Linked DNA regions of Aeoliella mucimassa. The protein of the gene in region 1 interacts with the protein of each later gene in a pairwise test. Links are inferred from orthologs where the notes say so. Each region holds a gene or a part of one and is shown on either strand. Other genes may lie near its edges.

Region 1 (2,737 bases):
GGATCCATGATCTCCACGCTCTTCACACCCGATGTGCAGATGATTTCAGCAGTATTCTTCGTGATGCGATTGCCGCATTCGACGATGATCTCGCCAGCGCGATCGCTGCCGACTGGGTAGACGATGTCGTCGACTGCAATCTTGCTTTCGATCTTAGTCGCGCTGCGACCGTCGACGATCTTTTGCTTAGCCGTCTCGAAGAACGCCCGCAGGATGTCCGAGTCGAGCGAGAACTTCGGATCCATCGCACGCAGTAGGGTAACCACCGAGAACTTACCGCTCTGGTCGATACGTACCGTGATGCTGTCTTTCTTGGTCGTGTTGACTTCGATCCAGCTACCACGTTCGGGGATCACTCGGCAGCTATAGACCTTGCGCTCACCAACTTCGACTTCACTTACGAAGTCAATACCAGGGCTGCGGTGCAGCTGACTCACAACCACCCGCTCGGCACCGTTGATGATGAATTCACCACCGCCGAGCATCACTGGCAGGTCGCCCAGGTACACTTCTTCTTCTACCGGCTCATCCCCTTTGTTCAAACGCAGCCAAATGCGGAACGGGCGGCCGTAGGTCAGGCGAAGCTGACGGCATTCGTCGGGATCGTAGCGGGGCTTGCCGAGTTCGTAATGCAGGTAATCGAGGCTAATCGACTTGTCGTAGCTCTCGATCGGGAAGATTTCCTGCAATACCGATTCGAGGCCCTCGTCCTTACGTTTCTGCGCGGGTTTGCCGCTACCAGTGTATTGAAGGAAGTTGGCGTAGCTGGCGGTCTGGATCGCGGTCAGGTCTGGGAGTTCCAGCGGATCGCGGCCGCCACCAAAAACACGGATTTCCTTGGTATCGAGACGTCGTTGCGCAGGCACAGCCATGGCGGAACTACTCCATTGGTTGGACGTAAGGGTCCGTTGATCGAACGTGAAGGGCCCGAGGCGACACGCGGGCAGATACGCCAGTCACTTCGATAAACGTACGGAAGGCCGGCTGCACCAAAGGCGCGCAGCGGCCTACTTCGCACTTCACCGAAGGGGCGATGAGGATGGACAGCAGCGGAAAGCTCATGCAATCGGCCGAAAGGGAAGGCAAGCAAGCGTGGCCAGTTAAGGTGTTATACCAGAAACCGACCACTATGGGCACTCGCGTAACTTCCACCACGCACAAAAAGCCCGCAGGCTAGGCGGTGTGGGTAGGTTGGGGTGGCGAAATTCGCGCACCCCTTACCTTGCCACGCGAAACGGCATCCAGCGACACTCACGCGTACCTGCACCATGAAGGGGCAGGGAACACGATTGAGTGCTACTTGATGGAGACCGTAGCGCCAGCTGCTTCCAAAGCTTCCTTGAGCTTCTCGGCATCTTCTTTCGAGATACCTTCCTTGACCTTGCTGGGGCAGCCTTCGACCATTTCTTTGGCTTCCTTCAGACCCAGGCCAGTCGCGGTGCGGACTTCCTTGATGACGCCGATCTTCTTGTCGCCGAAGCCTTCGAGCACGACGTCGAATTCGGTCTTCTCTTCCGCAGCGGCAGGACCGCCTTCGGCGGGAGCAGCCATCATCACGGCACCACCACCCGAAGCGGGCTCAATACCATGAACGTCCTTCAGGTAATCGCTAAGTTCCTTCGCCTCTTTGAGGGTCAGGCCAATAATCTTCTCTCCGAGGTCCTTGGTGGTTTCGGAGTATTCGGCAACTGCTTCGTCGCTCATGGTTACGGTTCCCTTTCTCGCTGGATCGGCCGCGGGCGGGCCTTGTCAATTGACGGTGTCGGTATTCGCGGGGCTTGGCAATCGCTACTCAGGCTGCACCAAAGACCTTGCGAGTTGATTTTAGTGTTGATTCGAATCTATTCTGCGGCGTCTTCTTTTTCGCTGATCTGCTTGATCTGGCTGGCAAGGTTAGCACCACCAGCAAGCATTTGACCAGACAGCGTCGCACCCGGCGATAGAATTTGACCCATCAGAATGCTGAGCTGTTCTGTGCGGCTTGGCCACTTGCTGACTTGCTTGACCTCTTCGGGCGAGATCTTGGTTCCGTCCATTACACCGCCTTTGGCGGTGAACTTCTCGAACTCTTTGTTGGACGAGAGCTTGGTGACTTCCTTGGCCAGCGAAACGATGTCTTCTGCACCCCACACCACAGCAGTGGTGCCAGCAGTTCCATCGAACGCAGGGCTTAGGGTCGTGCCCTCAGCAGCCCGGCGAGCCAGGCTGTTCTTAACCACAAGCAGGTGAATATTCTTTTCACGCAGTTGCCGGCGGAGCGCCACGGTGTCGTTGGCTTCGAGCGAGGCCACATCCACCAACAGGGCGTCGGTCACGCCATCCCAACGAGACTTTAGCTCGTTGGTAATCATGTTTTTTACAAGCTTACTCATGACAGTCGGGGGGGTCAGGGGTTGGTGATCAGCCAGGCTGCTCACCCTGTTGAATTAAATGGCTACGCAAACGCTCGGGCTCATGGTCGCACTCAGGTGCACGCTCTTCACGTAAACACCCTTCACAGCAGAAGGTTTCATGCTGATGATGCGATCGATGAACGCCTGGATGTTCTCGTTAAGCTTGTCCGAGTCGAAGCTCAGCTTGCCAACGATTGCGTGGATGTTGCCACCCTTGTCGTTACGGAACTCAACCTTACCCGCCTTATATTCTTCGACGGTCTTGGCTACATCGGGGGTCACGGTGCCCGCACGAGGCGAAGGCATCAACCCGCGAGGGCCGAGCACGCGGCCGAGAGGACCAA
Region 2 (7,543 bases), 160 kb from region 1 along the record:
CCAGAATGAGCGGCGGCAGTTGTTGCTCGCGATCGCGGTCGGCAAATGCTTGCCAGTCGGCCGTTTCACCAGTGCCACCGTAGTGGCCGAGTACGTTGGCATCCAGCAAGATCGCATCGGGGTTTCGCCCGCACGAGCGACACGCGTCGAGGTCTGCTAGCACTCGCTCCCAGTTGTCGGTGCGATACGCCCGCATGATCTTCAAGCTCGGATCGAGTAACGGTAAATACTCAGGGGGCTCGTCGCCGTGCAGCTGCACCCATCGCAAGCCGACGCGAGCGGCCGTGTAGTTCACTACCTCTACAGGGTGGTTCACGAAGAGTCCCACGAGCGTGATCGCTTGCTGGCCGATGTCCTCCAACTCGCCGAGCGGTGGCAGTTTCCACTCGCCGACAAAGCGTTTGCTCTTTTCGTAGTAGTTCAGTCCCAACGCGTCGGCCCCCGCTTCGACCACCGACACCATCTGCTCGCGGGAGGTAAGTCCGCACACTTTTATACGAAAGGGGATCGGCATCAAATGCGCCTATATAAGTACTAGAAAACGAGGGGTGCGAGCCGCCCGGGAGGTGACGATCTTTACGAATCGATCAGCGAGGCGAATGTCGCGCTTCGCTAGCTGCCGATTAGAGACTTATGGGGTTTAGTTTAACCTTTTTCCCCGATTGGAGTTAGCCGTACAACCTGGCCGATGGAAACGACGAGGTACGCGACTGTGTACCAAGGCGGTACGACCAAGCCACTCCCCCCTCAAGGATGAACCGATGCCTACGATTGCCGATCTGGCCCGCGCCACGGAGCGTGTGTTCCCAACTCATGCCCGGGTGGATCGCTACTATCCTGCTGCTGCTGCCGAAGAGGCGCGCGGCATCCTCGGACGCTGTCTCGATCGCGGCGAAGGCCCTGCCTTGCTGATCGGCGCGCCTGGCACTGGCAAGTCGATGCTCTTGCAGGTGCTTGCCGGCGATATCGGCAAGAACCGCCCGGTCGTTTGTCTCACCAGTGCCCAACTCTGCACCCGTCGGGCGTTGCTGCAGTCCATTTTGTTTGAGCTGGGTCAGCCTTATCGTCAGCGCGACGAAGGCGACCTGCGACTCGCTTTGATGGACTACTTATCGTCGGGCGATGTTCGCACCACGGGCATGTTGCTACTGGTCGACGAAGCCCAGTCGCTGCCGGTGCGGCTGCTCGAAGAGCTGCGCATCCTGGGCAATGTCGCCTACCAGGGGACTCCCGTCGTGCGGCTGTTGCTCGCTGGTTCGCAGGCGCTCGAGGAAACGTTCACCGAGCCCGAGATCGAGGCCTTCAATCAACGCATCGCGGCTCGTTGTTACATGTCTCCTTTGAGTCACGGCGACACCGCCCAAATGGTGCGCGGGCACCTGGCTGCTGCTGGGGTCGATCCCGACAAACTCTTCACTGCCGATGCGCTGGATGCAGTTTTTCGGGCGACCGATGGCATCGCGCGATTGGTCAACCAGGTGTGCGATCGGGCGTTGGTGTTGGCCGCCGAGCATGGCGACCTGCAGGTCACGAAGCGAAGCGTCGAGAATGCATGGGCCGATCTGCAGCAACTGCCGACCCCGTGGAACCTGCCCGACACGCCGGAGATCGCGGGGCACGAGCCCGAGCAAGAGCAGGTGGTAGAGTATGGCCCGCTCTCCGAAGACGACGGGGAGTACGAGCTGGCCGAGTCGACCGTGGAAACCTCTCCGGTGACCGCCCGTATTCATCAGCCGGAAGCCGACAGCGAATCGGATGCAGAGGAGCTGGAACTCGAACTCGAGCTCGAGCTGGAGGCTTCGATCGAGGTAGGCGAAGCGTTTGAGACTCCTGTGGCCGAGTCTCAAGAGCAACCGCCTGCTGCGATCGAGTCGGTTACCAGCGTTGTTGAGCCGGTCACCGAGTTGGTGGCCATGGAGCCCATGCAACCGGTCGAGCCGACTCCGAGTGTCGACGACCTGTTTGGTGACGATTTCGAAGAAGAAGTGGTGATCAACGAGTTTGCCTCGCTCGAGCAAGCGATTCCGGCAAGGCGTCCTCGTGTTACCAGCACCAGTGATGCCGATCTGGGGCAGATGCTCAGCAATGTGAGTTTGCCAGTCGAGCAGAACAGCGTGCTCATCAACCAGCCTGCTGGGGTGATCGACGAAGCCGAACCGCTGGAGGAACTGGAGCTGGAAGCGGAGAAACCATTCGCTGGTTTCAGCGTGGTGGAAGTCGATGGACTGGACGATGGAGAGCATGCGGTCGATCCGACAGAGTTGGACGAAGATACCGAAGAAGAACTGTTCGATCAGGTGACCAATCTGGCCGAAGAGGCCGACCGTGCGGCTCAGCCCTCGGAACACTCGCTGTCGACCGAAGACGATATACTGGTGATCGAAGACGAGATGTCGCTGCCGATCGATACGGCCGCCGCGCATCGCGCCGACTATCGTCAGTTGTTCAAGACGCTGCGATACAACAACTAGCACGCAATCGCCGCTTACCGGTAACTCGCCAGCAGTCTTCCTGCGTTTGTTTGCAGGTTGGACAGGTGCTGTTGGTGTGAGGAGATGGATTTCACTGCGATGACGAACTTCTTAGTTACCGGCGGGGCAGGTTTCATTGGATCGCACATCGCTACGGCGCTCGTCGAGCGGGGCGAGCAGGTGCGGGTGGTCGACAACCTGTCGAGCGGTTTTCGTCGCAACCTCGACCATCTGGCTGGCAAAGTCGAACTGATTGAAGGCAACGCCGGCGATGCGAAGATTATGGCCTCGGCCCTCGAAGGGGTGGAAGTCGTCTATCACGAGGCCGCGTTGGCGTCGGTCCCCGCGAGCGTCCGCGATCCGTTGCGATCGCACGCGGAATGCGCGACCGCGACGGTCAACGTGCTGACCGAAGCCCACAAGGCGGGGGCGCGAAGGGTGATTCTGGCCGCCTCGAGCGCTGCGTATGGCGATCGCCCCACGCCGATCAAGTGCGAGGACGACCCGCTCGATCCCCTCTCTCCCTACGCGGCCGCCAAGATTGCCAGCGAGTACTACTGTCAGGCGTTTACCAAGAGCTTTGGGCTCGAAACGGTTTGCTTGCGGTACTTCAATGTCTATGGCCCCCGGCAAGATCCCACCAGCGAGTACTCGGCCGTGATACCGATCTTCGTCAGCAAGATGCTGGCCGGCGAGCGCCCCACGGTTTACGGCGACGGACTGCAGTCGCGCGACTTTGTGTACGTGGCCGACGTGGTGCAGGCCAATCTGCTGGCGGCCGAGTCGACCAAAGCGGTCGGCCAGTCGATCAACGTCGCCTGCGGTCGGCAAGCAACGCTGCTCGATTTGATCGCGGCCGTGAACGGAGCGTTGGGAACCGAGATCGAACCGATCTTCGCCGAAGCCCGCGCCGGCGACGTCCGCGATAGCCTGGCCGACGTGTCGAAGGCCAAAGAGCTGTTGGGCTACGAGCCATCGGTTGATCTTGCCGAGGGGCTCAAGCGATCGATCGATTACTATCGCGAGATTGCCAAGTGAGCGGACGCTCGAACGCTGGCTGCTACTCTGGGGCGTCCTTGAGCATCGTAAACGTGCGGCCGAGTAGTTCCTTGAGCCCTTCGCCGGTAACCGCCGAGAAGGTAAACACTTCGCGGCCTGTTTCGGCAGCGAGTTGCTCGGCCAGTTCGGCCGCGCCGGGGAGTTCGGCCTTGCTTACCGCGATGATTTCGGGGCGGGCCGCCAGATCGGCCGAGTACTCTTCGAGTTCCTTGCGGATGGCTTGATAGTTGGCCATCGGATCCGATTGATCCATCGGCATCGGCTCGACCAGATGCAGCAACACTCGCGTGCGCTCGACATGCCGGAGGAACTCGAGCCCCAGGCCGGCGCCGCTATGGGCCCCTTCGATCAGGCCCGGGATGTCGGCCATCACGAACTCGGTGTCGAGGTCGACTTGGACGATACCGAGGTTCGGCTTCTTGGTCGTGAACGGGTAGTTGGCAATCTCGGGCCGCGCCCGTGATACTCGACTCAGCAGCGTGCTCTTGCCCGCGTTCGGTTTGCCAAGCAGGCCGACGTCGGCAATCAGCTTCAGCTCGAACACGATCATTCGCTGCTCGCCTTCGGTACCGGGGGTCGACTCGCGCGGAACCTGATTCGTGGAGCTTTTGAAGCGTGCGTTGCCTTTGCCACCCTGCCCGCCGCGGGCGGCTACTACCTGGTCGCCGGCGTTGGCCAAGTCGCGGAGCACGAGATTGTGTTTGGAGTCGCGAACCAGCGTGCCGGGCGGGACGCGGATGATCAGGTCGTCGGCGTTCGCTCCATGGCGATTGCTGCCAGAGCCAGGCGTGCCGCTCTTGGCTCGCCAGTGTTTACGATGGGCCATCGCGGCCAGGCTGTCGACTCCGGCTTCGGCCACGACGATGATGCTGCCACCGTTGCCGCCGTCGCCGCCGTCGGGACCACCGCGGGGGATGAACTTCTCGCGACGAAAGCTCACGCACCCGTCGCCACCGCGGCCGGCTTGCAATTCGATTTCTACGCGGTCGACAAACATGAACTTAGCGTGGGACAGGCGGGGTAGGAATGGCTAGCGCAAAAACAAAGGGACGCACCTGGCGTCCCTCTGCGACTGTTCGGTTGGCGGCACCCAGCTAGCGATGGCACCTGGCTGCTACTTAGGCAGTGGGAACCACGTTTATCCGGCGACCTTCGCGGTCGAACATCACTTGGCCTTCGACCAAAGCAAACAAGGTGTAGTCCTTGCCTTGGCCAACGCCGATGCCGGGGTGGTACTTGTTGCCGAGCTGACGGATCAGGATGTTGCCCGGAATCACCTTTTCGCCGCCGTACTTCTTTACGCCGCGACGTTGGGCATTCGAATCGCGACCGTTGCGGCTCGAACCTTGACCTTTTTTATGTGCCATTTCAGGGGCCTCCACGTTGGAGTCGCGCGGCAGCAAATAAGCGAAAAATGCCGCCGCTGCGGGGTTGTACGGGTAGTTGGGGGAACAATATTCCCCTCGGAGCCTAGCTATCCTACCGGAAGGTCCACTGGTAGGCAACCCCCTCGTCGACGCCGTACAGGTCGGCTTTGCCGTCGGGAACACCGAAGCGAATTTCCTTCTCGTTCTCCAGGAATTCGTCACCCGGACGCCAGAAGTTGAGCTGAAGTGTCTTGGCCGCGATTCGCCGGCCTTTGCCTGCCGGGTCGCCTGCCTGGTACTCCCCTTCGGGGTCAGCCCAGACGTACGCGTTGGTCAGACCGCTCACGTAGATCGACAGGAAGTCCATCTCGGGGTCGACTTGCTCCCAGATCGCCACGCCCCACACGGTGTGGTCTTCGGCTTCGGTGCTGACTTCGATCGGCGTAGCCGCCATCTCGGCGTTGTTTAGCAATTCGCGACCAGGCACCTCGCGCTGGCGGATGGTTTCGACCACGCCGGGGATGATGCGATCGAGATACGCTTTGTAGATTTTCTGGCCATTCGTGTCGCGATCCTGGCCTTCGAGCACGAAGTGCGGCAGGAAGCGGACTGGCTTAGGTTCGGCCGGTTCGGCGGTGAACTCACCCAGCTCTTTTTCCACGGCTTTGAGTCGCTCGCCCGTGTTTCGCACGTTGTAAACCAGGTACCACAGCAGCTTTCGCTCGCTCTCGCCCTGGGCGTTCGGCACCTCGACCGTGACCATCCGCAGTGGTTTGAAGCTGAATTCCAGCCCCCAAACTTCGTTGGTGAACGTGGTTTGCTTGGCCTGGCTGTAGAGCGTGCGAGTCTTCGCAATCGTCGCGGGATCCCAATCGAGGGCCTGGTTGGCCGTGATCTCGATCATCGGTTTCCGGCTATAGGTTTCCTCTGAGAGAATCTCGGGTTCGATCGTCGTGATCACGCCGGGAGCAAACGTCCGTGGGCCGGAACGTTCGGGCTGGGCGGCAACTGTGTTGCCAACGAGCGAAGTCGCGGCAAACAGGGATAGGGCAAGCAGGGATAGGGCAAGCAGACACAGTCGGTGCATGGTGGCGTAACCAGGTGAGCAGACACAGGAGCAACGGAAGTTCTTTCCGCCATTATATTTGCTGCTGGCAATGGGAGCAAACAACGGCATAACCGCCAGGATCGATGCGATCGAATCGGCTCGCGCCGGGCCAGCAATACTAGAAGTGTAACCCGCGAAACGGGCGATGTCTGCTGTTTTAGCCCGTTCTCGCAGGGAGATAACGGAAGCACGCAAAAAGATACCCCTCCGCAAAGCCGAAGCTCAGCGGAGGGGTATCAGCGGGGGGGATTGTTACGAGGCTACCGAAGGCTATTCGCCATCTGCCTCTGCTTGCGGACGACCGAAGCCACGGCCCGGTCCGCCAAAGCCAGGTCCACCGAATCCGGGGCCGCCGAATCCAGGACCACCTTGGCCAAAGCCGCCGCGTCCACCGCGGGCTGGGGCTTCGGCTTTCGCCTTGTCGTCGGCATCGTCGGCCTTGGCTTCATCGCCGCTGCGTCCGAAGCCACCGCGTCCGAAGCCAGCCGCCGGACCGCCCTGTCCGCCACGACCGGGGCCGCCGAAGGCGGGGCCACCGCGACCAGGACCGCGATTACCGCGACCCTGGAACTCGGGCTTGGGGGTCTCGTCGTCGCTATCGGACTTGGCTGCCGCGCCGCGAGGGCCGAAACCACTACGTCCGGGACCACCAGCCGCTGGTCCACCTTGGCCGGGTCCGCGACCGCCACGGCCTTGGAACTCACCGCGTTGACGAGGACCATTGGGGCCCTTCGATTGCATGGCCACGCGAGGTCCACCCCCTGTGGGTCCTCGGCGTTGGCTCATGCTGCGTTGCATATTCTGACGTACCGCTTGCATGCGTTTGGCGAGGGTCGCGAACTCTTCCTTGCTCAAAACGCCATCGTCGTTGGCGTCGAGGCGATCGAAAATCGCATCGGGCGATGGCATGCCGGTCGGCTTCGCAGCAGCTGGCTTGCCTTTGGCTGCCTTGGCCTTTGGAGACTTATCCTTGGCTAGTTTGGCCTTGTCGCCTTTGGCCTTCGCGGCATCGGGCTTGCCCTTGCCTTCTGGTTTCTTTGCACCATCGCGTGGTCCACGTTGGGCCTGCGGTCCGCGTCCTTCACGTGGTCCGCGTTGGGCCTGTGGTCCGCGACCTTCGCGTGGTCCACGTTCGGCTTGAGGTCCGCGACCATCGCGTGGTCCACGATTGGCTTGGCGTTCGGCAAACGCTTTGCGAGCGGCTTGACGTTCTTTGACGCTTAGCTCACCATCGCCATCGTTGTCGAAACGCTCGATTAGTTGCTTCATCCTCTCGGGATTGCGCTGGCCGCGTTCCCGGGCGGGTGGTCCGTCTTGTGCGTAAACGGAAGTCGCCAGCAGCATGGCCAGCGGTGTCAAGCACAGCATCAACCATTTGGTCATCGTGATCTCCTTGATCGTATCTGGAGGATCAGGCAGAGAGCCTGTCTCGGTTGTCTAATTGTGAGCGGAGCAGAAGGGGAAACCCGCCACCGCCTAACCCGTGTGCCAAGTGCGATTTGCTAGCAACGAACGTTTTGGCTTTCAAGAATACAAAC

The links.
Region 2: the proteins of rplL (region 1) and obgE interact in binary tests that used the Escherichia coli proteins (3 or more experiments, as listed by UniProt). The link is inferred for Aeoliella mucimassa from one-to-one orthologs.

Annotation. Positions count from the first base shown.
Region 1 is NZ_CP036278.1:5,364,219-5,366,955, reverse strand. It holds rplL (50S ribosomal protein L7/L12), read right to left. Parts: upstream 1,705-2,737; coding sequence 1,297-1,704; downstream 1-1,296. Other genes in the region: rplA (50S ribosomal protein L1), read right to left, coding at 2,427-2,737; rplJ (50S ribosomal protein L10), read right to left, coding at 1,842-2,372; rpoB (DNA-directed RNA polymerase subunit beta), read right to left, coding at 1-872. UniProt on the Escherichia coli protein: The binding site for several of the GTPase factors involved in protein synthesis (IF-2, EF-Tu, EF-G and RF3). Is thus essential for accurate translation.
Region 2 is NZ_CP036278.1:5,525,384-5,532,926, forward strand. Bases 2,530-5,448 are described here. They hold obgE (GTPase ObgE), read right to left. Parts: upstream 4,528-5,448; coding sequence 3,532-4,527; downstream 2,530-3,531. Other genes in these bases: Pan181_RS21700 (SDR family oxidoreductase), read left to right, coding at 2,571-3,509; rpmA (50S ribosomal protein L27), read right to left, coding at 4,649-4,897; Pan181_RS21715 (hypothetical protein), read right to left, coding at 5,010-5,448. Also shown: Pan181_RS21690 (phosphoribosylanthranilate isomerase), read right to left, coding at 1-514; Pan181_RS21695 (ExeA family protein), read left to right, coding at 762-2,471; more of Pan181_RS21715, read right to left, coding at 5,449-5,984; Pan181_RS26820 (EF-hand domain-containing protein), read right to left, coding at 6,276-7,388. UniProt on the Escherichia coli protein: An essential GTPase which binds GTP, GDP and possibly (p)ppGpp with moderate affinity, with high nucleotide exchange rates and a fairly low GTP hydrolysis rate.